One region of the Alistipes sp. AF48-12 genome, then DNA from elsewhere that is predicted to be linked to it. Evidence: riboswitches for the same ligand, from Rfam matches in the RefSeq annotation. Region 1 holds a riboswitch; each other region holds the start of a gene.
What was found. Region 1 has a riboswitch for cobalamin ahead of DW082_RS00670 (TonB-dependent receptor). Riboswitches for the same ligand answer to the same signal wherever they lie in the genome.
Positions count from the first base shown of each region.

Region 2: it holds a riboswitch for cobalamin, as region 1 does, so the genes downstream of both, DW082_RS08900 (threonine/serine exporter ThrE family protein) here and DW082_RS00670 (TonB-dependent receptor) in region 1, are expected to answer to the same signal.
Region 3: it holds a riboswitch for cobalamin, as region 1 does, so the genes downstream of both, DW082_RS04780 (cysteine-rich CWC family protein) here and DW082_RS00670 (TonB-dependent receptor) in region 1, are expected to answer to the same signal.
Region 4: it holds a riboswitch for cobalamin, as region 1 does, so the genes downstream of both, DW082_RS13265 (TonB-dependent receptor) here and DW082_RS00670 (TonB-dependent receptor) in region 1, are expected to answer to the same signal.

Region 1 covers NZ_QUDJ01000001.1:128,756-136,162, forward strand. The annotation lists partial or broken gene DW082_RS00645 (conjugal transfer protein TraG) at 1-228, shown strand, start outside; gene DW082_RS14215 (DUF6236 family protein) at 270-1,352, opposite strand; gene DW082_RS14780 (YhcG family protein) at 1,386-2,111, opposite strand; gene DW082_RS14785 (DUF1016 N-terminal domain-containing protein) at 2,072-2,419, opposite strand; gene DW082_RS00655 (RteC domain-containing protein) at 2,497-3,102, opposite strand; tRNA gene DW082_RS00665 (tRNA-Ser) at 3,859-3,947, opposite strand; cobalamin riboswitch at 4,090-4,304, shown strand; gene DW082_RS00670 (TonB-dependent receptor) at 4,450-6,456, shown strand; partial or broken gene DW082_RS00675 (YncE family protein) at 6,477-7,407, shown strand, end outside.
Region 2 covers NZ_QUDJ01000012.1:63,841-71,247, reverse strand. The annotation lists partial or broken gene lepA (translation elongation factor 4) at 1-1,657, shown strand, start outside; tRNA gene DW082_RS08915 (tRNA-Gly) at 1,826-1,898, shown strand; gene DW082_RS08910 (ABC transporter permease) at 2,025-4,403, opposite strand; partial or broken gene DW082_RS08905 (PLP-dependent aminotransferase family protein) at 4,643-5,307, shown strand; cobalamin riboswitch at 5,452-5,652, shown strand; gene DW082_RS08900 (threonine/serine exporter ThrE family protein) at 5,796-7,193, shown strand; gene DW082_RS08895 (methylated-DNA--[protein]-cysteine S-methyltransferase) at 7,222-7,407, opposite strand, start outside.
Region 3 covers NZ_QUDJ01000005.1:136,071-143,477, forward strand. The annotation lists gene DW082_RS04765 (hypothetical protein) at 1-61, shown strand, start outside; gene DW082_RS04770 (hypothetical protein) at 72-722, shown strand; gene DW082_RS04775 (O-antigen ligase family protein) at 812-2,566, shown strand; cobalamin riboswitch at 3,148-3,356, shown strand; gene DW082_RS04780 (cysteine-rich CWC family protein) at 3,456-3,689, shown strand; gene accC (acetyl-CoA carboxylase biotin carboxylase subunit) at 3,686-5,224, shown strand; gene DW082_RS04790 (acetyl-CoA carboxylase biotin carboxyl carrier protein subunit) at 5,235-5,762, shown strand; gene DW082_RS04795 (acyl-CoA carboxylase subunit beta) at 5,755-7,287, shown strand; gene DW082_RS04800 (carbonic anhydrase family protein) at 7,302-7,407, shown strand, end outside.
Region 4 covers NZ_QUDJ01000028.1:11,876-19,282, reverse strand. The annotation lists gene DW082_RS13290 (hypothetical protein) at 1-211, opposite strand, end outside; gene DW082_RS13285 (hypothetical protein) at 236-1,291, opposite strand; gene DW082_RS13280 (hypothetical protein) at 1,270-2,160, opposite strand; gene DW082_RS13275 (hypothetical protein) at 2,157-2,384, opposite strand; partial or broken gene DW082_RS13270 (YncE family protein) at 2,406-3,587, opposite strand; gene DW082_RS13265 (TonB-dependent receptor) at 3,584-5,599, opposite strand; cobalamin riboswitch at 5,708-5,911, opposite strand; gene DW082_RS15220 (hypothetical protein) at 6,835-6,957, shown strand; gene DW082_RS13250 (helix-turn-helix domain-containing protein) at 6,958-7,122, shown strand; gene DW082_RS13245 (helix-turn-helix domain-containing protein) at 7,126-7,407, shown strand, end outside.

The DNA of each region.
Region 1 (7,407 bases):
CATTGCGAAATCGTCGAGGATGCCGAAAAGGTGAAGCAGGAGGAGAAAGCCTACAAGAAGATTCCCATCATTACCGATTTTACGGACGAGGAGGGCAACGACCGCATGAAAGAGATGATACAGGAAAACTACAATCGCATCAAAGCCGACGTGCGGCAAATCGTCGCCGACGAACTGGAACGCATCAAGAGCGATCCGGCGCTGGTGCACCTGTTACAACAGACGTAATTTATAAAAGAATCCTCGCTGCTAACTCAGCGAGGATTCTTTTATATTCCGTTATTCATTGATAGTAAATACGAATATGGACTATTTCTCAAAACGTCTTGTTTATCTATATTATAGGAAATTAATGTAGATATGACAGAAATACCTGCACCTGCTAATAATGCAGAGGGGATAGATATTCCCAACAAAGCTGCAGGTATAGTAGTTGCACCTGTTGAGAAAAACGATATTTTCATAAGATTATTGACAAACGTTTTTATACCTGCTCCATTCAGAGACTTTTTTAGATTATTATATCCCGGCAAAAATTGATTTACATATATATCACTGACTTGTTGCCGTATCTGTTCTATTGTTGCATCGACTGGAATATTTCTGGTAAGACTTTCGATATTCATTCTAAACAATCCTAATTCATCTTGATGTTGTCTTTTAAATTTAAGAATATCATCAATCGAAACCTCATCCGATATAGTTATTCCATTAAAGGATAAATCCATAAGAATACCTTGAGCTAATTGATGCCCTCTATTACGAATATGACGATCTCTCCACTGATAATCCCAATGATTGTATATTGCTACTTGGTTATCAAGCCTTGCTAAATTACTAAAATTAGATGTGTGAGTATTGTCTGTTAGAGGTGCAATGCTATGCTGCTCGCATAGTCGATTTGTGAGTAATGTCATATAAAAATTGGCAAAACCTCCACTTACATGAAGCCAACCATCTTTATCCATATACTCTCGTAGTTGATACCATATTTCATGAGCCATTTTCTCCGGATGAATTCGGTGAATTTCTCGAATTTCTCTCGGCAATTTTTGGAGATGCATTGCAATTCCATTTTCGGGATGAGTCAAAACTTGGTATCCCTCATTACTATTTAAGTAATTTAATACATCATTCGTTAATCCCTCTATTAAATCCATGTCGGAATTAACGAAAAGAGGTTTTATCACCCCTTCATCTGCTAAAAATTGGGTGGTACATTGTTTATATGGATGGTCTATTGATGATGGTACAATAGTATTAATTTCATCCCAATACAAGATAGCTGTTTTAAGCCATGCCTCATTGGAAATATCAATTGTAGGATAATAAAGTGCACGAGTAAATGCCATGATAAATATTATTTAATATGTTATAATCCGATTTTAGTGTTGTAACCGATAGAACTCCTTTTGCCGTTCGATCTCCTCGCGTAGCTCCTCTTCGGTCGGCATATAGAGCATGTATTTCGAGGCGAACAGCCGGTCGTTGTCGTGCAACACGGAATAGCGTGCGATGTCCTCATCCGTTTCCGAGCAGAGAACGATGCCGATGGTCGGGTTGTCGCCCTCGCCGCGCACCCGTTCGTCGTACATCCGCACATACATATCCATCTGTCCTACGTCTTGGTGCGTGATGGTCGTCGTCTTGAGGTCGATCAGTACGAACGATTTGAGTATGTAGTTGTAGAAAACGAGGTCGATGAAGTAGTCTTTCTTTTCGGTGCGGACTAATTTCTGCCGTGCGACGAACGAGAAGCCCTTACCCAATTCGAGCAGGAATTTTTGCAGATTGCCGATGATGGCTCCCTCCAGCTCCGTTTCCGAAAAGTCGCTGTTGGGCGTAAGGCCTATGAACTCCGCGACGGTCGGGTTCTTGATGAACTCCATCCGGTCATGCTCGAACGGTTTTGTCAGCGTCCGCATTTCGGCTGTTACGTTTTCCTTATGCTGCGAGAGCAGCAACCGCTCGTAATACTGCGACCCTATATTGCGGTCGAGCGTGCGGTAGCTCCACATCTGTTCGGCGGCCTCTTTCAGATACCATGCGCGGGCATCGGCATTGGAAACGCTCAACAGACGCTTGTAATGTGACACGTCAAAATTCCCCACGCTGTGGGGAGTTTTTCGGGAAAGGCAAGATAGAACTGACGGAAATAGTACAACGAGTTGACGGGAAACCCCTTGCCGAACTCTGCCGTAAGCTCTTTCGACAGGGATTTTAACAACTGCGAGCCGTAATCCGCGCGGTCTTTTCCCTGCTGTTCCTGCTCCACGATCCGCTTGCCCATCTGCCAATAAGCCTCGACCATCGCCGAGTTGATCGCGGCGTATGCCTTTTGGCGGGCATTGGTTACGATCCGCTTGATCTCTTGTATGAAATCAGGGGTATATAAAGCGGTAATATCGTCTTTTTTCATTGTTGCCGAATGATTTTACGACAAAAATACATAAATTAACGGAAGAACGCCGTATGTTCTCCCGTTTATCGGTAAGGTTACCGCCTCGCCCGTTCTTTCTCCTCATCGCGCTGCATGAGCAGGTTCAGCCGCTCACGCAGCTTGTCGAGGAAATAGGTGCGGCTCTCGCTCTTGCAGCGTTTGATGTCCGTATAGGCGTTATAGCAATGGCTGTCCTTTATTTCCAGCCCGAATATCTGACCGAAAAACGCAGCCAGCTCCTTGATGTCGTTCTCTCCGTCGTTGATACAGCCGATCTCGTCGAACGCATAGATGATCTCCACCAACTCGACGAGACTACCCGTCCAGCGGAAAGGCGTGTCCGGAATATCGGATTTTTGCGCCGACAGCGGAGGCGTCTGGGTTTGGAGGTATCGAAACATCCGACGCACGAACGTCAGGGCTTTGCGGATAGGAATTGTATGGGAAGATTCCGCCTTGTGAATCTCGTGCAGACAGCCCAGTTCCTTTTCGATATAGGCGAGCGTGAAGATAAGGTGATGCCGCTGGGATGGCGGAGCGCAGCATACGGTGCAAACCTCTTTGATGAACTCGTTATATACCGACGGCGTTATGGTGCGGGCGTCGGCTCCGTCATTGATCAGACGGAAAAATTCGTTTTTTGTAAGTATGAGGAAATCCATTCAGTTTCTGTTTTTCGGGTTGTTGTACTCCGTGACTAATTACGTGTTGCGCACGCTTCACATAAGAACAACCCCCTTTCCTGTGGAATGGATCGTATCGGATTGATAATTTATAAGTTATTGGATTGATTTTCGTATGACGAGCCGTTTCCACCCCGCAAGTCATAGGGTCATCCCTGCGATTGCGTATGCGAAAATACTATTATACCCCCTGCGGCTTGCAGCCGCAGGGGGTACAACGAAAACGGATAGCCCTGCCGCAGAGCGGCTATTCTTTCACGGGCCGGACGGAGAAGCCCCAGCTTTTCCCACTTGAAGGGCTCGGGCTGATTCCATTTTTGCTTATCATGAACTGACGCCCAGAATGGGTCGCAGTCGCTTGTCCCGTCCAGTAACCGTATGTATATCCGTCGTAATATATTACGTGGCCATCCGTATAGTACCGTATTCCCTGGCCTGGAATAAAGATCGTGCTTCGCCGTTGAGTGATACACGCTTGCGCGGCGAGAGTTTCGACGTCCGCCCCGTTCGAGAATAACAAGAGAGCGGAGCGGCCGGGCATCCGTTTCCGTTGTACCCCCTGCGGCTGCAAGCCGCAGGGGGTATAATAGTATTTTCGCATACGCAATCGCAGAGACGGCCCTATGCCCCCTCATTTGTGTCCTTAACGGAGAAAAAAGAAAACACCCAAACTTACATTTTAGGGTGTAAATCTGGGTGCTATCCTTGTAATTCGCTGACAATCAGCCTTGTTTGCGGAGAGTTAGGGATTCGAACCCCAGGAACCACATAAGCGGTTCAACAGATTTCGAGTCTGCCCCGATCGACCACTCCGGCAACTCTCCTATTGCGGATGCAAAGATAATACTTTCCGGGATATATTTTCCATCCCGGACGTATTTTTTTGAAAAACACTCCGACGGCACACCGTCCAAACGTCCGGACGCACATTTTTTTACGATCCGGCAGCATCGTCCCGAAAAAAAACTATCTTTGCCGTGCAAAGGTTTCCGCATCGCGCTTTCGACCGCGATCAGGGAATTAAAAGGGAATGCCGTGCGAATCGGCAACAGTCCCCGCTGCTGTAAGTTTCAGTTCCGAAAGGAATAAAATGTTTCGACACTCTTGGCCACTGACATCGAGTCGGGAAGGCGCCGAAACGGAAACGAGTCAGAAGACCTACCTTTGCTTTACGGATTTTACAGTCTGCGGTGAACAGACGAAAATCGACGGAATTTCCGGCTGACCTATTTGCGCACGATGCCGCCCGCTGTAAAACCGAATTGGATTTTTTAACGATCAACGAGCGGCATGGAACGTATTCCTCCCATTTATCTCTTCCTGTTTATGTGTTGCCTGACACCGGCGGCGCTTTATTCGCAGAACGGCTCCGACAGCCTGACACGCAAAGCGTATCCGGACAGCCTACGCCATTACAGCATCGACGAGGTGACCGTATACGGACAGAACCAACCGTCCCGGATTATCCCCGCCCAGGAACTCTCCGGCAAAGAACTGCAGCGACTCAACGCCCTGTCGGTCGCCGATGCGGTACGCTATTTTTCCGGGGTGCAGATCAAGGATTACGGCGGAATCGGAGGACTCAAAACCATCAATATCCGTAGCATGGGCACCCAGCACGTCGGCGTTTTCTTCGACGGCATCCAACTCGGCAACGCACAGAACGGGCAGATCGACCTGGGACGCTTTTCGCTGGACAACATGGAATCCATTTCGCTGTACAACGGGCAGAAAAGCGCGGTATTCCAGCCGGCTAAAGATTTCGCATCGGCCGGTTCGATTTACATGCAGACGCGAACGCCCCGTTTCGACCGAGACGGAAAAAACAACCATTTCGGCGTGTCGATGAAAACCGGCTCTTTCGGCACGGCCAACCCGTCGATCCTGTGGGAACACCGGTTCAACGACCGGCTCAGCAGTTCGTTCAACGTCGAATACCTGTACACCACGGGCCGCTACAAGTTCAGCTACACGAAAAAAAACGGATACGACACGACTGAAGTGCGCCGCAACGGCGACGTGCGCGCCCTACGGGCCGAAGGCGGCCTTTTCGGCCTGGTACGCAACGGCGAATGGAAAGCGAAAGTCTACTTTTACAACTCGGAACGGGGCTACCCGGGCGCTTCGGTGCGACAGGAACCCGGACGGTTCCGGCACGAAGACCGGCAGTGGGACGACAACTTTTTCGTACAGGGTTCTTTCCGGAAAACCTTCAGTCCGTTTTACAGTCTGTTGCTGAACGGCAAGTACGCCTACGATTACCTGCACTACCTGTCCGATCCGCGCCTCGACGAGAGCACGATGTATGTCAACAACCACTACTACCAGCAGGAGACGTATTTATCGGCAGCCAACGAATTTACGTTTTTCAAATGGTGGAAAGCCAACCTCGCCGCCGATTTCCAATGGAACACGCTGGACGCCGACTTGGTCGATTTCGTCTATCCGCAGCGCTATTCAGTACTGACGGCCGCGGCGACCTCGTTCGAATTTCCCCGGGTCAAAGTGCAGGCAAGCCTGCTGCACACTTATGTCCACGACCGGACGGAAGCCGTCGGGGGAAGCGCCGGCGACAAAAGCGAATTCACGCCCACCTTCGTAGTCTGGTACAAACCGTGGAGTCGGCCGGAGCTGAGTTTCCGCGCATTCTACAAACGGATTTTCCGGATGCCTACGCTGAACGACCTGTACTACACGTTCATCGGCAACAAATACCTGAACCCGGAATACACCACCCAATACAACCTCGGCGTCACCTATGCGAAAAATTTCGACGGCATCCTGCGGCGGATCGACTTCCAGGCGGACGCCTACTACAACGAAGTGGACGACAAGATCGTCGCCATGCCCACCAGCAACCAGTTCCAGTGGACGATGATCAACCTCGGTCGCGTGGAAATACGAGGGATCGAAACGACCGTGCAGACCAACTGGCTGTTCGGTCCGGTAACCTTCAACGCCCGGCTGAACTACACTTACCAGAAAGCCCAGGACGTCACCGACCGGACGAGCGAATGGTACGGCGGCCAAATCCCCTATATCCCGTGGCACAGCGGTTCCGCCGTACTGAATCTCGGCTACCGGGGATGGGATCTGAATTACAGCTTCCTTTACACCGGAGAACGCTACGAATCCGTCGCGAACATCCCCGAAAACTACGCGCGGCCGTGGTATACGCACGACATGGCGCTCTCGAAATACATCCCGTTCAAAAAAACGGCGCTGCGCATCACCGCCGAAGTGAACAACATCTTCAACCAGCAATACGAAGTCGTACAATGTTACCCGATGCCGGGCACGAATTTTAAAATCAAAATAAACTTTACGTTATGAAAAAACATTTGACAAAATCCCTGCTGCTTTTGCTGCTCAGCGCAGCCGTCTGCAGCCTCAACTCCTGCCGGAAAGAAGAAACGGGCACCCCTTCGTCCGGTTCGGGCGGCGGAGAGGGAGAGACCGCCGGTACGGTGAAAGGATTCTTCCTGCTGAACGAAGGCAATCAAGGCAGCAACAAGGCCTCGCTCGACTATTTCGACTACGAAACGGGCGTCTACACAAAAAACATCTACCCCGAGCGAACCCGGGCGTAGTCAAGGAATTGGGCGACCTGGGCAACGACCTGCAGGTTTACGGCGAAAAACTGTATGCCGTGATCGGCGGTTCGGGACTGGTCGAAGTAATGGATGTCAACACGGCCAAGCACGTGGGGCAGATCTCCGTTCCGAGCGGCCGCCGACTCGCATTCAAAGATCAGTACGTCTACATCAGCTCCTACGCAGGCCCGCTTAATTTCGATCCGAACGCCCGGAAGGGTTATGTGGCCCGGATCGACACGGCGCAACTCGGGAAAGTCGATACCTGCGTGGTCGGCTATCAGCCCGAAGACATCGTCGTCTCCGGCAACAAACTTTACGTTGCCAACTCCGGCGGATACCGGGCTCCGGTCTACGACAGCACGGTTTCGGTGATCGACCTGAGCACATTCAAGGAGATTTACAAAATCAACGTAGCGATCAACATACAGAAGATGAGGCTCGACCGTTCGGGCAACCTCTGGGTGTCGACCCCGGGGAACTACTACGACATCCCGTCGCGGACTTTCGTGATCGACACGAAAACGGACAAAGTGACCGACACGCTCGAAGTGCCGAACGCCAACATGGCCCTGCGCGGCGACTCGCTGCTACTGTACAGCGCCACCTGGGACATGACCACCGGAAAAAGCGCCTATTCGTTCACTTTCATAGACACCCGGACGAAAAAAGACGCCGGGCAGAATTTCAT
Region 2 (7,407 bases), on a different contig from region 1:
ATGGAACTGGAGCGGGAGAAGGGGATCACCATCAAGAGCCATGCGATCCAGATGGAGTATGCCTATCGGGGCGAGAAGTACGTGCTGAACCTGATCGATACTCCGGGGCACGTCGATTTCTCGTACGAGGTATCGCGTGCGATCGCATCGTGCGAGGGGGCGTTGCTGGTGGTCGATGCTACGCAGGGGATTCAGGCTCAGACCATTTCGAACCTGTATCTTGCGCTGGAGCACGATCTGGAGATTATTCCGGTGCTGAATAAGATCGACATGGACGCTGCGATGGTCGACGAGGTGAAGGACCAGATCGTCGACCTGCTCGGGTGCGATCCCGACAGCATTCTGGCCGCTTCGGGCAAGACCGGACAGGGCGTCGAAGAGGTGCTCGGAGCCATTATCGAGCGTATTCCGGCTCCGCAAGGCGATCCGCAGGCTCCGCTGCAGGCGCTGATTTTCGACTCGGTGTTCAATCCGTTTCGAGGCATCATCGCCTATTATCGGATTTTCAACGGCTCGCTGCGCAAGGGCGAGCGTGTCAAGCTGTTCAATACCGGCAGCGAATATTCGGCCGACGAAGTGGGCGTACTGAAACTCAAGATGGCTCCGCGCGACATGATGAGTACCGGCGACGTGGGATATATTATTTCCGGGATCAAAACCTCTGCCGACGTCAAGGTCGGCGATACGATCACTGCGATCGCCAATCCGTGCAAGGAAGCCATCGCCGGGTTCGAGGATGTGAAACCGATGGTTTTTGCGGGACTCTACCCGGTCGAGACCGACCAGTACGAAGACCTGCGCGCTTCGCTCGAAAAACTGAACTTGAACGACGCCTCGCTGACTTACGAGCCCGAATCGTCGCTGGCCCTCGGGTTCGGTTTCCGCTGCGGTTTCCTGGGGTTGCTGCATATGGAGATTATTCAGGAGCGTCTGTATCGCGAATTCAATATGGACGTCATCACGACCGTGCCGAACGTGTCGTACAAGGTGCATACCAGTAAGGGCGAAGTGATCGATGTGCACAATCCGTCGGGGCTGCCCGAACCTACGCTGATCAGTTCGATCGAAGAGCCTATATTCTCGCTCAGATCATTACGAAAGCCGAGTTTCTCGGCAGCGTTATCAAACTCTGTATCGACAAGCGGGGAACGCTGCTCAACCAGGTTTTCATCACGCAGGATCGTGTCGAGGTTAATTTCGACATGCCGCTGGCCGAAATCGTGTTCGATTTTTACGATAAGTTGAAAAGCATTTCGCGCGGTTACGCATCGTTCGATTATCACCAGACCGGTTACAAACCGAGCAAGCTGGCCAAACTCGACATTCTGCTGAACGGCGAGCCGGTCGACGCGCTGTCGTCGCTGACCTACGTCGATCATGCTTACGATTCGGCCGAAGGATGTGCGAGAAGCTCAAAGAGTTGATTCCGCGTCAACAGTTCGATATCGCTATACAGGCTGCCATTGGCGCTAAGATCATCGCCCGCGAGACGGTCAAAGCGGTTCGCAAGGATGTGACGGCCAAGTGTTACGGCGGCGATATCAGCCGCAAGCGCAAACTGCTCGAAAAGCAGAAAAAGGGGAAGAAGCGGATGCGCCAAGTCGGTAACGTAGAAGTTCCGCAGGAAGCGTTCCTCGCCGTGCTAAAAATGGATTGACGTTTCGCTCCGGGAAAAGCGGTTTCTTCCGGGCTGTCCGTACCGGCGCCGACGGTTCGTAAACGGGGATGCCGACAGCCGGGTTGCCGTTTTTTGAGAAAATGCGTTGTTTTTGTCTGAAAATACTTGCTAAAACGGATAAAAAAACGGATATTTGCAACGCTCAATGCGGAAATAGCTCAGTTGGTAGAGCATCAGCTTCCCAAGCTGAGGGTCGCGAGTTCGAGTCTCGTTTTCCGCTCTTAAAGCCCTGATAAAGAGGCTGTAAAAGACAGAAAAATCCTTATGTATCCATGATATGTAAGGATTTTTTCTTTTTAGGCCCCCGAAAGGAAAAGCAGGAAAAGACCGGGGTACGTAACTTGGTTTATTCCGACTTCAGGTTGTTGACCGGATTCTCGTTGGCTACTTTCCAGGTGCGGTAAACCACGCAGGCGGTGACGATGATGCAAACGCTCAGGCCGCCCGCGATAAAAAACAAAGGGTTCTGCGGAACTTTCTCGGCAAATTGCCGTTGCCAGTATTCCGAAACGAAGTAGGAAATGCCGCAACCCAGCAGGGCTGCCGGGAGGGTTATCCTCAGAATGTCCCCGAGGAAAATCCGGAGAATGGTTCGTACCGATGCGCCGTTTATCTTGCGGATGGCTATTTCCTTGCGGCGGCGGTTGATCTCATCATTCGTATAACCGATTAGGCCGATCAGCGAGATGATTACCGTAATCAGACCTCCGATCGTAACATAGATCCAAAGCATACGCGAACTCTCGTACAGTCCGGCTATTCTCGAGGAGTAAAGCGTCAGCTCCAGTTCCGCATCCGGCATCAATTCTTGCAATCTGGAATCCGCTTTTTCTACGGCTTGCGCCGTCATCCTGCGAAACTTCACGAGCAGGTATCTCGACGGAATGCGCCGATCCTGGCGGCCGTAGAGCATGACGGAGGGCCGATCGTCCAGGTTGCCGGCCAACGATCCGATGCGGTAATTCTCGTATACGCCGCAGATCGTAAAGTCTCTCTGCTCGTGCCCCGTGATCGAGATCCGCTTGCCGACCGCACCGTCGGGCCAATCCGCGAAATCCTTCATCCGATCGACGAAAGAGCGGCTTACCATAATTTCATTGGAATGGGATACTTCTTCCGTAAACGAACGTCCTTCGACGACCGGAATTTCCATCAGGGCCAGAAATCCGTCGCCGACGCGGAAATGATCGGCGATCTCGAAACAGGTCTGGTCCGTGCCGGGTAACATCGCCGCGCCGCCCGGCATTTGGCCGAACGGCAGTCTTATGCAGGAAGACACTTGTTCCACTTCCGGAAGTTTTTCGATTTCGTCGGTCAACATCGTTCGAGCCGTCGAATCCAGATCGGTGACCGCGCAGTAAGCCAGGCGATCGTACGAGTATCCCGGATCGCTGTTCAGCATATGCCGGTGTTGTTCGCCGATTACGATCAGCAGCGAAACCAGCAGCGCCGAGGCCGTAAATTCCATGAACAGCAATCCCTGCTTCCAATGCCGCTGGTTTTCCTTGAAATTGCGGAAGGCGGACGCTACCGGAATGCGGGCGAACAGCATGCCGGGGACGAACCCGGTTACGAAAAATACAATGGCGCAAATGCCCGACAGGATGAAAGCTCCTTTGGAGAAGAACAAGGCGGCAAGCGAAACGTTCAGCAATCCTTCGACGGTGTCCCGGCACGCGAGGATCAGCAGGACGGCCAGAGTGAGCGAAAGAATCATATGTACCAGCGTTTCCGACATCGTCATACGGTGGATGTCGGTCCCGGATGCGCCGTACGATTTAGTCAGGGCGATTTCTTTGCTACGGTTCACGATCGCCGAGATCGCGATCAGGATATAGTTCATCACGGCCGTGAACAGCAGCGCGAAAGCGAGGATCGCCAGCATGACGGTCATGTTCCGGATATTGGCTTCGCCGGTATGCACTTCCCTTATAGGTTTCAGGAAAAATGCCAATCGGTCGACGCCGGCATTTTGCAGGGCTTGGGGGACGATGTGTTTTTGTTGCATCCGGTCGATGGCCGGACGCAGGGTTTCGGGCGTGACGCCGGGGGACAGAAGCACATAGGTTAGGTAGTGGCGGCCGAACCAGGCCAGGAAGCCTCCGTCGTCCGCTTCCTCCAATGTGACCAGTACGTCGTAGCGCAAGTGCGAGTTTTCCGGCGGATCTTCGAATACGCCTCCGATGGTCAGCGTCATCTCCGGTTTGTTGTCGGAAGCGATGACCGTGCCTTCTGCCCGGTCGATTCCTCCGAGCTTATCGGCGAACGAGCGCGAAATCATCGCATAGCCGGGCCGGGCCAATACCTTTTTCGGATCGCCCGACAGTACCGGACGCGGCAGCACGTCGAACAGGCAACTGTCGGCCATCAGGATGCCGCCGACCGAGTAGCGCCGCTTATCGGACGTTATGAATTTGTTCCTGTCTCCGCCGATATGGGTCAGCCGGGTTGCGGCTTCGATGCCCAGTACTTCCTCTTTCATGGTCGGAGCGACGATTGCCGAAACGGATTCGCTGACCTTCGACTCGTTTTCGTTGCTCGTGTAGCCCGTCAAACGATAGATCCTATCCGCATTCGGATAAAACGAGTCGTAGGATTGTTCGAAATAGATCTTGGCAATCAGTACCAGACCGATGGCCAATCCGATACTCAGCGAGACGATTTTTGTTACGTTATGCCGTCCCCTTTTGAAGAGCGAGCGTATGGCGATGTTCAGATCCCTCATATTGGTCGTCGGTTTTTATTTTTCCGCTTTGGATCCGGCGGAGTGTTTTTTCAATCGATACAGCAATGTTCGAAAATAATGCCGTGATGTGCTAATGTTTGTAATACAGGATTTTATGTTGTGTGGTTCGATCCGGGTGTGTAAAATTAATGGACACTGTTGAATGAATCCTTTACAGATGAGGGCAAAAGAGTGTTAAGAACCTGCTCGGAAGTCGGATGGATTGAAAATGAACGGATGGAAAAACGTGGAGCCTGGAAAGACGCAAGAAACTGGCCGGACTGCCCTCGAAATACGGCGTCGCGGTACAGGAAGACAATCCGTACGGCGAGCTAAGATTCGAAGGAGCGTCTTTGCCGTCGGTAAAGTCTTTCGACACGACCGGCAACGTCCCGTGCACGGGACGTTTTTCTAAAATTTTCTGCCCCGGATTCCGGATCGGCTGGATCGCCGGAGACAAGGACATCATCCGCAAGTACGTCCTGGTTGGTCAAACAGGGAACCGACCTGCAATGCAATACGATGGCCCAGATGATCATCGCCCGGTATCTACAACGGTACGACATCGACCGGCATATCGGAAAGATAGTCGAAGTGTACAAAAGGCGCAGGGACGTTGCGGTCGGATCCATCGAACGTTACTTCCCCGCGAACATAAGATTCATTCGGCCCGAAGGCGGACTATTTATCTGGATCGAACTTCCGACAGGGATTTCGGCGCGCGAAATTTTAAACAAATGCCTCGAAAAAAAATAGCTTTCGTTCCGGGCAGCTCTTTTTTCCGAACGAGCATAAAGAGAATATCCTCAGGATCAATTATTCCAATATACCCGGAGACCGGATCGAGAAAGGACTTAAAATCTTCGGGGAGGTCGTCAAAGAATATATCGGCAAATCCGAATGACCTTTTCCGGCGACCGTCCCGGCGCGCAAACCTCGAAAAACGCTCTTCCCGAAGGGAGTTTTTTATTTGCCTTTCTCGCCCGAAAAAGTTCGCAGGTTGCCCTAAAATATCGCGGCGGATCTATTTTAATTAATTTTAAAAACTTATCTTTGCCTCGGAATCGGTTCCGGGGGCGCTTTTCTGTCGTCCGGATTAAAAGGGAATCGGGTGAAAATCCCGGACAGTCCCGCTGCTGTGAAGCTCCGTTTACGCTTTGATCATACGATACCACTGGTTTCGAAAGGGGCCGGGAAGGTTTCAAAGCGGGAGTCAGTCAGAAGACCTGCCGTTCGTAAAAGGCTGTTTTTGCTCGTGGGTTTAGAAAAATAGCGAAAAAAATTATCCTCGTTTTGAGAAATATACGGATGAGAAAGTATGTCAGCGTCGTAGTGGAACTTTTGAACACCGGCACGGCAATGCCGGTTTGTCGGATGTAAAGAGAGGCGGTTATGGAAAAGACATCACAGTATTCGGAAAAACTTTTGCACCGGAAGCTCGACCTGCTGCTGCGTACGGGCAAGCTATTGATGGAAAGCGCGGCGGACACGAGCCGCATCATGCGCAACATGAAACGCACGGCGGCCTACCTGGGACTGCCCGACGAACACCTGCATATTTACATCAACTACAACATGCTGATGGTAAACCTGGGCGACGAAGAACATTCGTTTTCCAAATTCCAGAGTTGCGAAAAACACGGCATCAACATGACTGCTATTTCCGCCGTCAGCAAACTCTCCTGGAGAGCCATCCGCGAGGATTATTCGCTGGAAAAATACGAGGAGGAGCTGGAAAAAATCCGTACCCGCAAACGTAACTACACCCCCTGGCAGGTAGCCGTCGGCGCGGGATTCGCCTGCGGCGGGTTCTGCATCCAGTTCGGTTGCGACTGGCCGGCCTTCTTCTACGCTTCGGTGGCCGCTATCCTGGGGTTCCGCTTGCGTGCGGTGCTCAATGATCTGGGTTCCAATCACTTTATGAATATTGCCGTCGCCGCCTTCGTCTCAACGTTGCTGGCATGGGTTTCCACGTTTATATCGACGCTCGCACTGCCCGGACCGCTCCATGCCGTTCTCCATTCCGATACGCCGTGGCATCCGCTGATGGCCTGCGCTCTTTTCATCGTCCCCGGCGTCCCGCTGATTAATTTTGTAAGCGACATGCTGGATAACTACGTGCAGGTGGGTATCACACGGGCCGTCAATACATTGCTCATCGTGGTCGCCATGTCGTTCGGCATCGCGCTGGCCATCCACGTCTGCGGGATCGACAACTTCGTGAAGGATCTGAGCATGACGCCGCATCACACCTATTTCGAATTCGCCGTAGCGGCCGCCATATCGGCCGTAGGATTTTCGATGATCTTCAATATCCCGCGCCGGTTGCTCTGGGTGGTGGCCGTAGGAGGCGTCATCGCCGTTTGCTCCCGCAACTTTGTCAATCTTGGCCCGAGCAACCACAATATCGGACTGGACATGGGTCCAGTGATCGGTTCTTTGGTCGGCTCGGCCCTTATCAGCATCATCGTAACGCGGGCGGTGCATTGGTTCCACACCCCTCACCATTGCCTATCGATTCCCAGCGTCATCCCGATGATCCCGGGCGTGCTGATGTATCGGGCGCTGTTTGCTTTCATCGATATGCGCGGCGTGGTGGGCGAAGTCACCGTAGCGATGAACAATGCCATCCAGGCCTCGCTTATGATCCTTTGCATCGCTATCGGCGTGGCCATCCCGAACATTTTTGCACGCCGCTGGATCACTCCCAAACGTCAAAAACAGTTGAAACTGCTCATCGAGCGGCGCAGGCTGCACGGTAAGTTCGTCAACCTGACGGACATCGGCTAAACGAGAAGACGCGACAGCGGCCGGCCGCCTACAATGCGGTCCCTTTTTTCGGAACGAACAATCCCGACATTTCCGCCCGTTCGAGATTCAGAAGCCGCACTTTCCGCGTAATGCCGCCCGCATAACCCGTCAGGCTTCCGTTGCTCCCGACGACGCGGTGGCAGGGCACGACGATGCTGACGGGATTGTGCCCCACGGCGCCGCCTACGGCCTG
Region 3 (7,407 bases), on a different contig from region 1:
GCGGTTTTGCTCAACAGAGCACATTATTTCGGAAAACGATCGAGAACAACAGCCGCGATGATACTGAATTTATGGAAAAAGGTTACGAAATGGCAATACCGAACGGCTCGTATAACTTCGACAGTAAAACGGACATCGAGATGCTTTTTTTCGGAGATCTCAATGCCAGGATCGAATATTTTCTGTCTCCTTCATTCGAAAGTCCGGACGGATTGCGAATTTTAAAGGATTCAACAAACAATGCGTATTTGCTGGAGGTAAAACGTATCGCGAACTGGAAAGAAGTAGAAAATCGACTGTCTGAAAAATATCCTTCGATAGGCATTCCGGGCGAGATATATTTCTCAACACCGGAAAACATACGAAAGTTAACCCGAGAGCATAACAACGCCATGTATCGCAAAAGAGAGAAAGAAAGGCTGAAACTCTATGCGGTCGAAACACAAACGTTTCCGATAAGTCATCGGTTCGCAGAAGCGTTGTATGCCGGGTTCGTCACGTCGATAGAAGGCTTTGCTATGAAAGGAAGACCGGCAATGACAGGCGACGGTTACAGTGTGACTTTCCGCTGCGTCGTCGATGACGATGTTTGGACATTGACTATCCAAAATCCTCGGGTGGAAAACATCCTCGAACTGTCCGATCTGTGCAAACGAATCATCGAAGACGCGGAAGCGGGCCGATTCGACGAATCGAAGTATATCGGATCGTTAGAGAATTAATGCGCTTGTCAAAAACCCGGACGAGCGGAGCGGTCGCCGAATCGCTCCGCTTGTTTTACACTTAAATTAATATCTAACCGGCAATCCGGATGAACGGCCACGGCATTTCAGAATACCCGGCGAAGACGCGAAAATACGGAGTCTTCACCCTGTCCTTTATCATCGTGATCGGGATGGGATTTTGCTACGTCGATCTGTTTACGGATGCCGGGTGGAAATCGAAATGGTACTGGCTTTATACCGCCGTATCCGTCTGCGGCCTATCGTTCTTTCTTACCGGAGCGGGGCGCCCGGAAACCGGGAAAACGTTCCGGATCGGGCTGCCGGACTGCCTGCTGGCGGCGCTCGTGCTGTACTGCCTGTCCAGGGCCGCCGCCGGGCAATTCGCGGAAGCTTTCCTGATGCGGTGCACCGCGTTCCTGCCGATCTACTGTCTGGCCGGCCGCGTAGTCCGGAACCGGTCGTTCGAACCGCTGTCGGCAGCGGTTGCGGCATCCGCACTGCTCCTGGCCCTGTACGGCATCGCGCAGTACGCAGGGCTGCTGCCGGCCGGAAAAACGTTCCGGGTAGTCGGAAATTTCGATAACCCGGCGGGTTACGCCTCGATGCTGGCGCTGAGCGTCCCTTTCATCCTGTATTTCGCCTTATCCGGCCGACGCCGGATGCGGTATGCGGTCGGCGTCGTCTGTGCAATCGTCGTCGGGGCGATCGTCTTGTCCGGTTCCCGCACCGGAATACTGGCCGTCGCAGCGACCGGTCTTCTGTACGCCGTAAGGCGGCGCAGCGACTTCCTTAGACGCACGACGGCCTGGAAGAAAATCGTACTGGCAGCAACGGCCGTTTCCGTCGCGGCCGGATTGTATTTCATAAAAAAAGAGTCGGCCGACGGACGGCTGCTCATCGGCCGATGCACCTGGGAGATGATCCGCGAAAAACCGCTGACCGGACACGGATACCGGTGTTTCGAAGCCGGGTACATGCTCCGGCAGGCGCGTTATTTCGAACGGAATCCCGAAAGCGGATTCGCTCCGCTGGCCGACAACGTAAAACACCCGTTCAACGAGTTTCTGCTGTTGACCGCAGAATTCGGAGCCGTCGCCCTGCTGCTGACGGCGCTGTGGATCGCAAGCCTGATCCGGGCTTATCGGAAAAACCCGAACGACGAATCGCACACGCTCGCGACGGCACTGTCGGCCGCGGCGGCGCTTTGCTGTTTTTCATACCCGCTCTCGTATCCGTTCACCGGGTCGATCGTCGCACTCGCGGCAGGCGGCCTGACGGCCCAGTCGCGCCGAAGTTGCGAACGGTTCCGCGCGCGGCGGGCTTCCGGAATCCTCGCCGCGCTGTCGTCCGCCGCGCTGCTGGGATTTACTGCGAAAGAAATGTATTACGAAAACCGATGGCACCGCGTGCAGAAAACCGCATCGTCCGATCGCCCGCCGCTGCCGGAATACGAGCGACTGTACCCGTTTTTGGATAAAAACGCTTATTTCCTCTACAATTACGCAGCGGAATTGAATGATGCGGGCGAAGCGGACAAAAGCCTCGAAGCGGCGACGGCCTGCGAAAAAATGCTGAACGACTACGACGTGCAGATGTTGAAAGCCGATGCCCACAAAAAGCGGCGCGATTTCCGCCGGGCGGAAGCCTGTTACCTGCTGGCGTCGCGAATGTGCCCCGGACGATTCATGCCGCTGTACGAACTGGTGAACGTATACGACAGCACGAACCGGCCGGACAGGGCGCAGGCTCTGGCGGCGGAGATCGCAGACAAACCCGTAAAAATACCGTCGGGACTCGTCTCCGCAATAAAAATAAAAATGCGGGAACGAGTCGGCGACTAATGCTAATTGCTGTTTCCTTCTTGTAGCCCCGCGCGCGCAGTCTCGAATGGCTCCGGAGTAGGCCGGAATGACAACAACATCAGAATCGGAGATACCGACGAGCTGTTCTACAGGAAAGACAAGAATGGATGGATTTCGCTGGGCAGGCAAAAGGCCCGGGATATCAAACTGACTTTCCACGACATACCGAACAAGGCCCTCTTTCTCTTACTGTATCTCAGCCCGGACAAGGAAATCGAATATTTACGGTCGACCGGGACGAGAAACAGATCTGGTAGTAATTCCGGAAAACGACCGCCCGGCAAACCGGATACGATCCGCAGGGAAAAAGCATTTTACGTTTCACGCGCGGATTCGTGCCGGCCGGAATCGATGAAAAATGCCGAAAGGCTCTCTCTCAGGAAATGTAAGTTATAATCAGGACGGCTCTCTCGCCCAAACCGGAAAATCGTTCTTTCATCGTCTTTACCCAGCGACATCCGTAGTTGACTGCAACACACAAACAACTAAATACAAAATATTTACAAAATAAAAAGAACGAAATTACAACGAAACAGTTGGAAGTAATGAAATAAATGTTTTAACTTTGACGGCGAATCGGTTCGCCTTTTTGCACTCAGAGAAAGGCGATAAAAGGGAACCGGGTGCGAATCCCGGACAGTCCCGCTGCTGTGAAACTCCGAACAACGTCCTGAAACGATCTGAATGGCCACTGGCGGCAAACGATAACGTCGGGAAGGCATCAGGACGGGAGTCAGTCAGAAGACCTGCCGGTTCAGGTGATGTTTTACCGTCCCGAGGGTTGGATGTTAAAACGTGGAAAGTTTAATCATTTTTTTTAATCCGGATCGTTCTGCTGAATGCAGACCGTTTGCGGTGTGTGATAACGATGGAAAAAGTTTGTCCTCGTTGCGGAACACGTTTTGCATGTTCCCTCGATGCTGTTATGGATTGCCTCTGCGCGGGCGTGGCTCTGGATGACGCCCAGCGTCGGTTCATAGCGGATAATTACGACGATTGCCTATGCAACGACTGCCTTCGCATACTCAGGGAGACCTTCTACTCGACAGGGATCAATCCCCGGTATGCTCCTATTGTAAAACCTAAATCATATAGCGAATGATCGAAAAAATCGTTATAGCCAACCGAGGAGAAATCGCCGTCAGAATCATCCGTTCCTGTCGCGAAATGGGAATCCGTTCGGTAGCTCTTTTCTCCGAAGCCGACCGCATGTCGAAACACGTCATGCTGGCCGACGAAGCGTATCCCATCGGCCCGGCTCCGTCGAAAGAAAGTTACCTCGACGTCGATAAAATCATCGAAACAGCTCTGAAATGCGGTGCGGACGCCGTCCATCCGGGATACGGTTTCCTATCGGAAAACGCCGGATTCGCACGAAAATGCGAAGTGGCGGGAATCACGTTCATCGGCCCGCGTGCGGAGACGATCGAACGGATGGGCGACAAGATCTCGGCCCGCCGGTCGATGACGGAAGCCGGCGTGCCCGTGGTGCCCGGCATCCAGCGCCAACTCGAATCGGCCACTGAAGCGGAACGGATCTGCCGAGAAATCGGCTTGCCGGTCATTCTGAAAGCGGCTTCCGGCGGCGGCGGCAAGGGTATGCGCCTGATCCGGTCGGAAAGCGAAATCGGCGAGGCGTACGCCGCCGCTAAATCGGAAGCTCTGTCGTCGTTCGGGGACGAAACAGTCTACATCGAAAAATACATCGAGGAACCGCACCACATCGAATTCCAGATACTGGGGGACGCGCACGGGAATATCGTCCATCTGTACGACCGGGAGTGTTCGGTACAGCGCCGCCACCAGAAAATCGTGGAAGAGAGTCCGTCGCCGTTCCTGACCGACGAACTGCGACAGGAAATGGGAAAGACCGCGGCGGCGGCGGCCCGGGCAGTCGGTTACGTCGGGGCGGGAACGATCGAATTTCTCGTGGACAAAAACCGCAACTTCTATTTCCTCGAAATGAACACCCGACTCCAGGTCGAACATCCCGTAACTGAAGAAGTGCTGGGCCTCGACCTGGTCAAAGAACAAATCTACATCGCCTCGGGCCGCCCGCTGCACCTGCGACAAACGGACATCGTCCAGCGGGGGCACTCCATCGAGTGCAGGATTTGCGCCGAGGATGCGGACAACGGCTTCATGCCTTCGCCGGGACTCGTCAAACAGGTTACCGAACCCAACGGGCTCGGAATCCGCATCGACAGTTACATTTACGAGGGTTACGAAATTCCTGTCTACTACGATCCGATGATCTCCAAACTGATCGTCCGGGCGACTACGCGCGAATACGCCGTCCAGCGTATGCGCGCGGCACTGGACGAATACAAAGTTACAGGCATCAAAACCAACATCTCTTACCTGAACGCCATCATGCATACGCCCGACTTCGTCCGGGGCGGCTACGACACGGCGTTTCTCGAAAAAAACGAAAAGATCATACACCGCTACTTACGGGAACCTTTCCCGGCCGGAGCGGATGACAGACTGGTCGAAGACCTGGTGCTGATCGCCGCACAGATCGACTATTTGGTCATGCAACAGGAAGGCGGAGGAAGTTCACCCGCGGCGACGGACACCGGCACGCTGAACCGTTGGCGCGAATTCGGCAAACGCAAAGGCGTAATGGGAATTTAAAACGAAACGTATGGAAATACATATCGGAGAACGGGTCGCCGAAGTGCAACTCGTCGAAAAAGAAGGGAATCAGGTACGCATCGCTGTAGACGGGCAGATGTACGACGTCGATATCGTGATTGCCGACAACGGGGTTTGTTCCGTCATCTTCAATGGACAGTCGTACAACATGGAGATCGTCCGTTCCGACAACGGCAAGCGATACAAAGTGAACCGGGGATTCAATTCGTACGATGTCGGGATCGTCGACGCCCAGGAGAAATATCTCCGTTCGCGCCGCAAAGACGACGGGCGCCAGGACGATACGATCACGGCGGCAATGCCAGGCAAGATCGTAAAAATAAACGTCGCCGCGGGCGACCGGGTAACCGACGGAGATACCCTGATCGTATTCGAAGCGATGAAAATGCAAAGCAACCTGAAGGTAGTCGGCGATTGCACCGTCCGCGAAGTGCTGGTCTGCGAAGGTGATCCGGTCGCTACGGGCCAACCGCTGATAAAACTCGATATTTTAACCAACGACCAAAACAATGAATAACGATAAGATCCTAAAAGATTTCCTCGCGAAAGACAAAGCCGCTGAACTCGGCGGCGGAACCCGAAAAATCGAAAAACAACATCAGGCCGGCCGAATGACCGCCCGCGAACGCATTGAGACGCTGCTCGACAAGGGCACCTTCGTGGAATTCGATAAATTCGTCACGCACCGCTGCACGAACTACCACATGCAGCAGGAGAAAATTCCGGGCGACGGGATCGTCTCCGGATACGGCAAGGTCGACGGGCGTCCGGTGTACGTCTACGCCTACGACTTCACGGTCTTCGGTGGATCGCTGAGCCTCACCAACGCCGGCAAGATCGTAAAAGTGCAGACGATGGCCCTCAAGAACGGGGCACCGATCATCGCGCTGAACGATTCCGGGGGCGCGCGCATTCAGGAGGGCGTCGACAGCCTGACCGGTTATGCCAACATTTTTTTCCAGAATACGATTGCATCGGGCGTCATCCCTCAGATCTCAGCAATCCTGGGCCCTTGCGCCGGAGGCGCATGTTACTCGCCGGCGCTGACCGACTTTATTTTCATGGTGAACGAAAAAAGCCACATGTTCGTCACGGGCCCCGACGTAGTGAAAGCCGTCACCCATGAAGAAGTTTCCAAGGAAGAACTCGGGGGCGCTTACACACACAACAGCAAAAGCGGCGTAGCGCACTTCCTGGGTAACTCAGAAGAAGAAGTGCTGATGGGCATCCGCGAGTTACTGAGTTTCCTGCCGTCCAATAACCTCGAAGACGCGCCGGCACGACCAGCCGTGGACGATGTCCGCCGGGAAGACGAACGCCTGACGGATCTGATCCCTTCCGACCCCAACGTACCTTACGACGTGAAAGAACTGATCGAATCGGTGGCCGACGACAACTATTTCTACGAAATCATGCCGCATTTCGCCAAGAACGTGGTGATCGGCTTCGTCCGCATGGGCGGGCGTACGGCGGGAATCGTAGCCAACCAGCCGGCATTTCTGGCCGGGGTGCTCGATATCGACGCATCGGACAAGGCGGCCCGGTTCATCCGTTTTTGCGACTGTTTCAACATCCCGATCATCACGCTGGAAGACGTCCCCGGGTTCCTTCCCGGCTGTACGCAGGAACACAACGGCATCATCCGCCACGGAGCGAAAATCGTTTACGCCTACGTCGAAGCCACCGTGCCGAAAATCACGCTCATTCTTCGCAAAGCTTATGGCGGAGCCTACATCGTCATGTCGAGCAAACAGACCGGTTCGGACGTGAACCTCGCCTACCCGATGGCCGAAATTGCCGTCATGGGTGCGCAGGGAGCGATCAACATTCTCTACCGCAACGCGGACGACGACCGGAAAGCGAAAGAGCTCGAAGAATATGCCGCGAATTTCGCCAATCCGTATCAGGCTGCCGAGAAAGGATATATAGACGAAATCATCCTTCCCCGCCAGACCCGTTTCAAACTGATCCAGGCCCTGGAAATGACCCAGAGCAAACTGAGAACCAATCCGCATAAAAAGCACGGCAACATGCCATTGTAGTTGCCAAAAGCCGAATGAACGGGAAAACAGACCACCCCGACAGAATACTTTCGGAAACACGTAACGGAGACTCCTGTCCGTTCGAAGACCGGAGTGAACCCGCGCACGGACATGTTTCGT
Region 4 (7,407 bases), on a different contig from region 1:
CCGTCGCCCCGTTCAGCTCTCGTCCTTCGACCGTATGGACGATGAGGCTATCGCCCGAAATGAGTGCTGAAAACCCGTTCTCGCCCCAAGCGAGCTTAAACGAGGTAATGTAATTGTCCTGTCCGATGAATGCCGACTCGTCGTCTTTTTCGCATCCGGTCAGCAGTGCGGCACAGCAGGCCGCAATCAAAATACTATATAGTTTTTTCATGGATTAGCTTTTTATGAACGTTCGTTAAATACCCGGTTGATTCCACTCTCCCGCTTTCATCTGTTCCAGTGTAGGGGCGAACATATTGTAATTAGGGCTTACGTCCCACTGGTCGTCGCTTGTCAGCGACGGCAGACAATTCTTCAGTCCTTCGTAAGAGGTCAAGGCATATGTCCCGCTGATCGACACCACGCGAACATTGGTGAGACCGCTGAACCCATCAAGGTTCGTAACCCCGTCATTGAATGACACATTGGGATTCTGGGTAGTGATTTTTAACGAGTCTGTTATGCCCGTAAGGTTGTCCATTTTAAGGTTTTTCGTCCGGCTGGGCATATTGTCCAATACGATCTCGACGCCGCCGGCCTCGGTCAGATCGGGGAATGACAACGTTTCGCAGGCGAACGGGTAAAGGCCACCTATACGAAGATAGCCGCCTACACGCTCTATAGAGGCAAACTCTGCGGTCGAAGAGATACCGGCGAGCGAGGCGGTAAAGATGTCGCCGGTAACCTCGGTCAGATCCCGGACGGTAAGCGTATTGATGGCATAGTTGTCGTTGATTTTGATGTCGCCGTTGATTTTCGAAATACCGGCGATTTGCAGGTTTTTCAGCATCTGAGCATCGGCCACATTCAGCCCGCCGATCTCCTGAATACCGTCGAATTTCGGGAAGTTGTAGACCGCACTATACGGATTGTCGAGATTCGAGCTGGTCTCTGCTTTCAGCCGGATCACGCCGCTGAAAACGCTGTTCCCTTTGATCGTCAAATCCACTAAGGTCGCCCGTTCGAGATTCAACTCCCCGATCTCGATTCCGGTAACGTCGATATTTCTCAGTGTAGCACAGTCGAATAAACTCAATGTCTTGCAACTTTTCAGCGCCGGCGGCAACTTCAAATCCGATACGGATGTTGCCTTGCTGTAAGCGATGCGGAAAGTACCGCCGACAGAAGCCAACGCCCTGAAGTCTGCGAGCCCTTCCGGGGACAGGCTGCCCAAAGGCCCCAGGTCGAGGTCGCCGTCCACCGTCTCCAGCTTGGGAACATCGAAACTTCCTACGTTGTTGCAATAATACACGACCAGGCTGCCCGCATGTTTGAGCGAGGCAGTTCTACGCGTTGTAATTCCGAGAGGTTGTGGTAGCGTAATTCTCCTTTGCACTCCTCCAGTTTCGGCATCGATACCGATGTCAGCAATTTCGATGTGCCGGGATTGCCCAGATTAACCGTTCCGCAGGTAACCAGTTCCGGCAGGTCGATGGATTCGATGTCCGGAATTCCCGAATAGGCGAATGTCCCGTCTATCTGTTTCAATGCGGGGAAAGCGATACGGGCCAGGGCCGAAGGATCATTCTGTTTAGGCACGGTAAAAGAGACGTTTCCGTTTACCGTCGCCAGTACGGGCATGTCCACTTCCGAAAGATTCGTGGTCGAGAAGGTCATCCCGCCGGAAACGCCGGTAAGTACGGGACAGGAAAGCTTTTCGAGGGTCGTGGAGGTTACCTCGATACCCATCGCTTCCGCCAGTGCCGGGAAACGGGCGTCGAGAAGGCGGGAGGTTTCGATCTGCAAGGCTCCGCCGACTTTCGTCAGAGAACTCAGGCCGTCGAGCGTTGCGTTGGCGTAAGTCGATTTGATGATGACCCCGTAGCCGACCTCTTTGATTTTGTCCAGCGCGGCGATCGATGTGATCGAATCGCGTCCGGCGGCCATACCTATGATCAGGTTGCCTTCGACCGTCGTCGTTCCGCTCTGTCCGAATGCATCGACTTCGGCCTGTGTCCGCAATACTACGGAGCCGGGAACGGAATTGTCCGCATCGGAGATCGTATACGTGTACGATTTCGTGGCGCCGTTGAAAGCGGTTACTACGAAAACGTACTCGCTGCTCCAGTCGGTGATGGTCGCAGGGTCGGGCTTAATTGAAGTGTTCTCGCTCAGGGTCACCTCGCGGTCGCCGAAGCCAGGGAGAATGTCGCCGGGGCCGTCACCACGATCTTGTCTTCGTCGATAGCGGCCGTTATCGTCTGATCTCCGTTTTTCAGAACGAACGATGTGATGTAGTTGTCCCCTCCCGTGAACGGATCGTCTTCGCTCTTGTCACAGGAAGACAACAGCAGACACCCCGACAATAGGAGTACCCATGAAAGTTTAGTTAAATGTTTCATCATAATATAAAGTTAGTTTAAAGATTATTGCAGAGGTTGCAGCGGTTTGTCCGTAAATACGATGTGGGCCGGAATGTCGCCGGTAGTCACCGACCATTTCTTTTTTCCGTCCGGGGTGAAACAATACAGTGTCCCCGGGGTGATATAGTCCTTGGCATCGGTCACGAAGATCTCCCGCGTATCGGGATTGACAGCGATGCCGTAAGGGATCTTGATCTGTTTGTCCGTCCCGTCCGTAATGAAATTGCGGGTAACCACCTTTTTCGTTTTGGTATTGACAATGGCGTACGAGATCGTATTTTTATTGGTGATATAGCTCCATTCCGTACTGTATACATAGAGCGAATCCCCGCACAACGTCATATTGCTGTTGGGCAGCAGTTCCAGTTTGTCGGTCACTTTGTCCGTTTTCGAATCGATCACGAAGGTCATGGAGCGTGTCCCGTAGTAATCGCCGCGGGACGAGACCCATATATTTCCATAGTGGTCCAGTTCCATGCGGTGCAGGTTGATCGCCACTTCGATTTTTTTTTATTTCCTGAAACGTGTTCAGGTCAATCACCGAAACCGTATTGTCGTAGTTGGGGACCCGGTAACCTCCGGAGTTGGCGACATAGAGTTTGTCGCCGACGATGACCATTTCTTCGGGCTGGTAGCCGACCACACAAGTTTCGAGCACGGTCAGCGAGGCCGTATCCACTTTGGCCACATACCCCAACCGGGCGTTGGGGTCGATCTGTACCGGGCCCGCGTAAGAACTGACATAGCATACGGGCCTTTAAAAGCGAGGTAACGGCAGTTCGGGATCGAGACCACTCCGATATGCCTGGCGGTACGGACATCCATCACTTCGACGAAGTGGGAACAGTTGATAACCGCATAGAGCTTATTGCCGTATATCTGAATGTCGTTGCCCACGTCGCCCAACTCTTTAACCACGCCGGGATTGCGTTCCGGATAAATATTCTTGGAATACACGCCGGTTTCGGCGTCATAATAATCCAACGAGGCTTTATTGCTCCCCATATTGCCTTCGTTGAGCAGGAAAAAGCCTTTGATCGGACCTTCCTGACCCGTTCCGCCGGTCCCGGTCGATCCACCTCCCGTATTCGTATTCGTGGAAGGGAGGACCGGCTCGTCTTTTCGGCACGAACCGAGGCAGAGAAAGAGCGACAATAAAACCGCAAATCGTCGTATGAAACTCATAATGTCAGGTTAATTTTGATTTTGAAGTTCGTCCCGGGCATCGGATAGCACTGGACGACTTCATACTGTTGGTTGAAAATATTGTTGACTTCGGCCGTGACCCGCATACCGACGCGGTTCCACTGAAAACTCTTGGACAGCGACATGTCGTGGGTATACCACGGTTGCGAATAGTTTTCCGGAATATTGGCCACCGCTTCGTACCGTTCGCCGGTATAGATAAAGCTGTAATTCCAGTCCCAGCTTTTATAGCTGCCGCCCAGTATGGCCGATCCGCTGTGCCAGGGGATATAGGGAATCTGCCCGCCGTACCATTGGCTTTCGGGATCGGTGAAATCCTGCGCTTTCTGGTAAGTGTAGTTCAGGCGGGCATTGAGGGCAACCTTCCCGAATTGGAAACCGGATTGTACCGACGCGTCGATGCCGCGTATCTCCACGTACCCGAGGTTGACCATCGTCCACTGGAACTGATTGGATGTGGGCATGGCGATGATCTTGTCGTCCACCTGATTGAAATAACCGTCCACCGATACGTCCAGATAAGTCAACCCGTGACCACCGAACGATTTGTTGTAAACGATCCCCACGTCGTACTGGGTCGTAAACTCGGGCTTCAACTGTTTGTTACCGATGAACGTATAATAAAGATCGTTGAACGTAGGCATACGGAATATCCGTTTGTAAAATGCCCTGAGTTGCAGATTTTCCGCGCTCCACGGGCGATAAGACATAACGACCGTCGGTGTGAACTGGCTCTTTTCCGGAGCTTCCTCGCCGAGGGCTTTGGTTTTGTCGTAGATATAAGTATGAAGCAGGCTGGCCTGCATACTGAATTTTTCGAACTGAACGGACGTGGCCAATGCCGTCAGGACGGAGTACCGCTGCGGACAGGCAAAGTCCACCAAGTCGGCATCGAGCGTGTTCCACTGGAAATCAGCGGAAAGGTTGACTTTCCACCAGTCGAAAAAAGAGAAGCCGTTTACGGCCGAGAAATAGACCTCCTGCTGCCGGTAATGGTTATCGACATACATGGTCGTCACGTCGAGCCGTGGATCGGACAGGTAATGCAGGTAATCGTAAGCGTACTTGCCGTTCAGCACGAGTGTATAAAGCGAACCGAACTGTTTGCGGAACGAAGACTGCACGAACAGGTTACGGTCCCACTGGCGGTCTTCGTGCTTGAACTTTCCCGGCTCCTCCCGCACCGAAGCGCCCGGATAGCCGCGTTCCGAGTCGTAGAAATAGACTTTGGCCTTCCACTCTCCGTCCCTGATCTTTCCGAACAGTCCGCCCTCCACCCTAAGAGCGCTGACATCGCCGTTACGCCGCACTTCGGTCGTATCGTATCCGTCCTTCTTCGCATAGCTGAACTTATACCGTCCGGTCGTATACATATATTCCGCATTGAACGAGCTGCTCAGTTTGTCGCTGATCCTATGTTCCCACAACACGGACGGGTTGACCGTACCGAACGACCCTCCTTTGACAGAAAAACTCAGGTTGTAATTTTTGACAGAATCGAAACGTGGTGTCCGGGTAGTCATGTAAACCGATCCCGCGGAGGCATAATCCTTAGCCGACTGGAAGATGGCGCTTTTCTGCCCGTTGTACAGCGAAACGGCCTCCATATTGTCCAGCGAGAAGCGCCCCAGGTCGATCTGCCCGTTCTGGGCGTTGCCCAACTGGATGCCGTCGTAGAACACCCCGACGTGCTGGGTTCCCATGCTCCGGATATTGACCGTCTTCAATCCCCCGATTCCGCCGTAGTCCTTGATCTGGACGCCGGAAAAATAACGAATGGCATCGGCCACGGAAACCACGTTCAGGCGCTCGAGTTCTGTTCCCGACAATTCCTGTGCGGGAATGATCTTCGGCAAGGTCCGGCGGCCGTAAACCGTCACTTCCCCAATCTCGTATTTACGGAGTACACTGTCCGATTCCTGAAGAAACGTCGTGTCTTTCGGCTGGGCGGCAACCGAAGTTGTAAAATACTTATTTTCAGTAAATTGCATGCAAGTTCATTCGTTTGCACGATTTACCTCTGCAGTTGACCGACAAAAACAAACGAAATACGATGTTTGGGAGAGCCAATTACATACCACCCGTGATCCCGCAGGGGTAAATCCTCGTTATCGCAAGGCAGGTCTTCTGACTCATTTCCTCCGCTGCGCCTTCCCAGTTTAAAACCAGTGGCAAAGAGTGCGCGGAGTTGCCCTATAAGGACTGAAACTCACAGCAACGGGTATTGTCGCAGATTCTCACTGCATTCCCTTTTATTCCCGGAAGCAGATAACTTCCGGAAAACCTTGCGGCACAAAATTACGGAAAATATTTTTAATTAATATTGTTACACTTTGGTAAACTTGCATGAAATTAAACAAAAGGCATATGCCAGCCTGTTACCTCTCTGCAAACTACCATTCTACTATTAGTAAAGTAAAAAACTATCTTTGACTTTATCGAATTATCACATGCTAACTCTATAAAACTGTAGCAAAGGATTATTGTAACCGGACACAAATATCATTTTATCATTTTGTAAGGCTACAACCGTAGTATTGACTACGATTGCAGCCTTACAAAGCACCAAACTGTACGACAGTATTCTTCTTGATACGCCCGACCGCGAACCGCCCAAACCGGGCTATTTCGCCGGTTATCAAGCTTGGTCGCCTGAAGCCTTATCGGCCAATTGTCCATTCTGTAACCCAATCCAGAAAGGCTGAATCTCTTTTATGGACCGAATTTCCCGGCACGCGTCGAGCGTGAGCAAGTTAGGTTTTGGTTTAACCAAAACATTTCGGTTTAACGGATTAAACCGAAACTCCTTTTGCTCCGGTGTCGCATTTTTCAGAACAGGCAAAACCTCAAACAGAGAAGCGTGGAGTTGCAAAAAACTCAAACAGCATTCATGTGGTCATATATTTCAGTCTGCCAATGACATGTATGTTAATCCGTTCCGGACTCTTCCGGATTATCCAAGACTATTCACGACACCGGGCGGGGAAACGCTACAACCAGTCTGAAACGGTTATATATTGCGGGCAAAATCATCATCCGGCCGCTTTTATAAAATGTAAAGAACCGATGAAAAACCGAGCGCACCGTATCCGCGACCGATGAGCCTTTCTTATCGCACGGAACCGTAAAAAGAAAAGACAACACGAACAATCAACCGTAACCGGCTTCCGCAGGCAGATAACTCCAATGGGAACCGGTTACCATGTAAATTTAAAATCGAAAAAGTATGGATAAAATCGTTTGCGTCGGGGAGCGGACATGGATGAGGCTCCTCGCCCGACTGGAAGAGTTATCGACCCTCGCCGGAGAGGTCCGGCAGAAATTCGATCCGCAGGTATCGGAGGGATGATTGGACAGCCAGGACGTGTGCCTGTTGCTGAACGTCTCCAAACGTACCCTTCAAACCTACCGGGACAAGAAACTACTGCCTTATACTTCGATAGGAGGCAAGTTCTTCTACCGGGAGAATGACGTGGCAGAATACCTGAGAAGTAAAACCATTAAAAGTAAGTAGGTCATGTCTTGGGATTTTTTGAACAGCGAAAGCGAAGAGGTGAAGAAAGCCTTTTCGCAGATCAGTGAAACGGAAAAGGCTTTGCGGAAAGCCATCGACAACTACCGCCCCTCGGTTATGAAAGAACGGTACCTTACGGGAGAGGAAGTATGTGCCTACCTACATATCTCGACCCGCACGCTGCAGAACCTACGGGACAGTCGGCAGATCCCTTTCACCGTTATCGGCGGCCGCAACATCATCTATCCCGAATCTGGCATCCGGGAAACCCTCCTCAAGAACCTG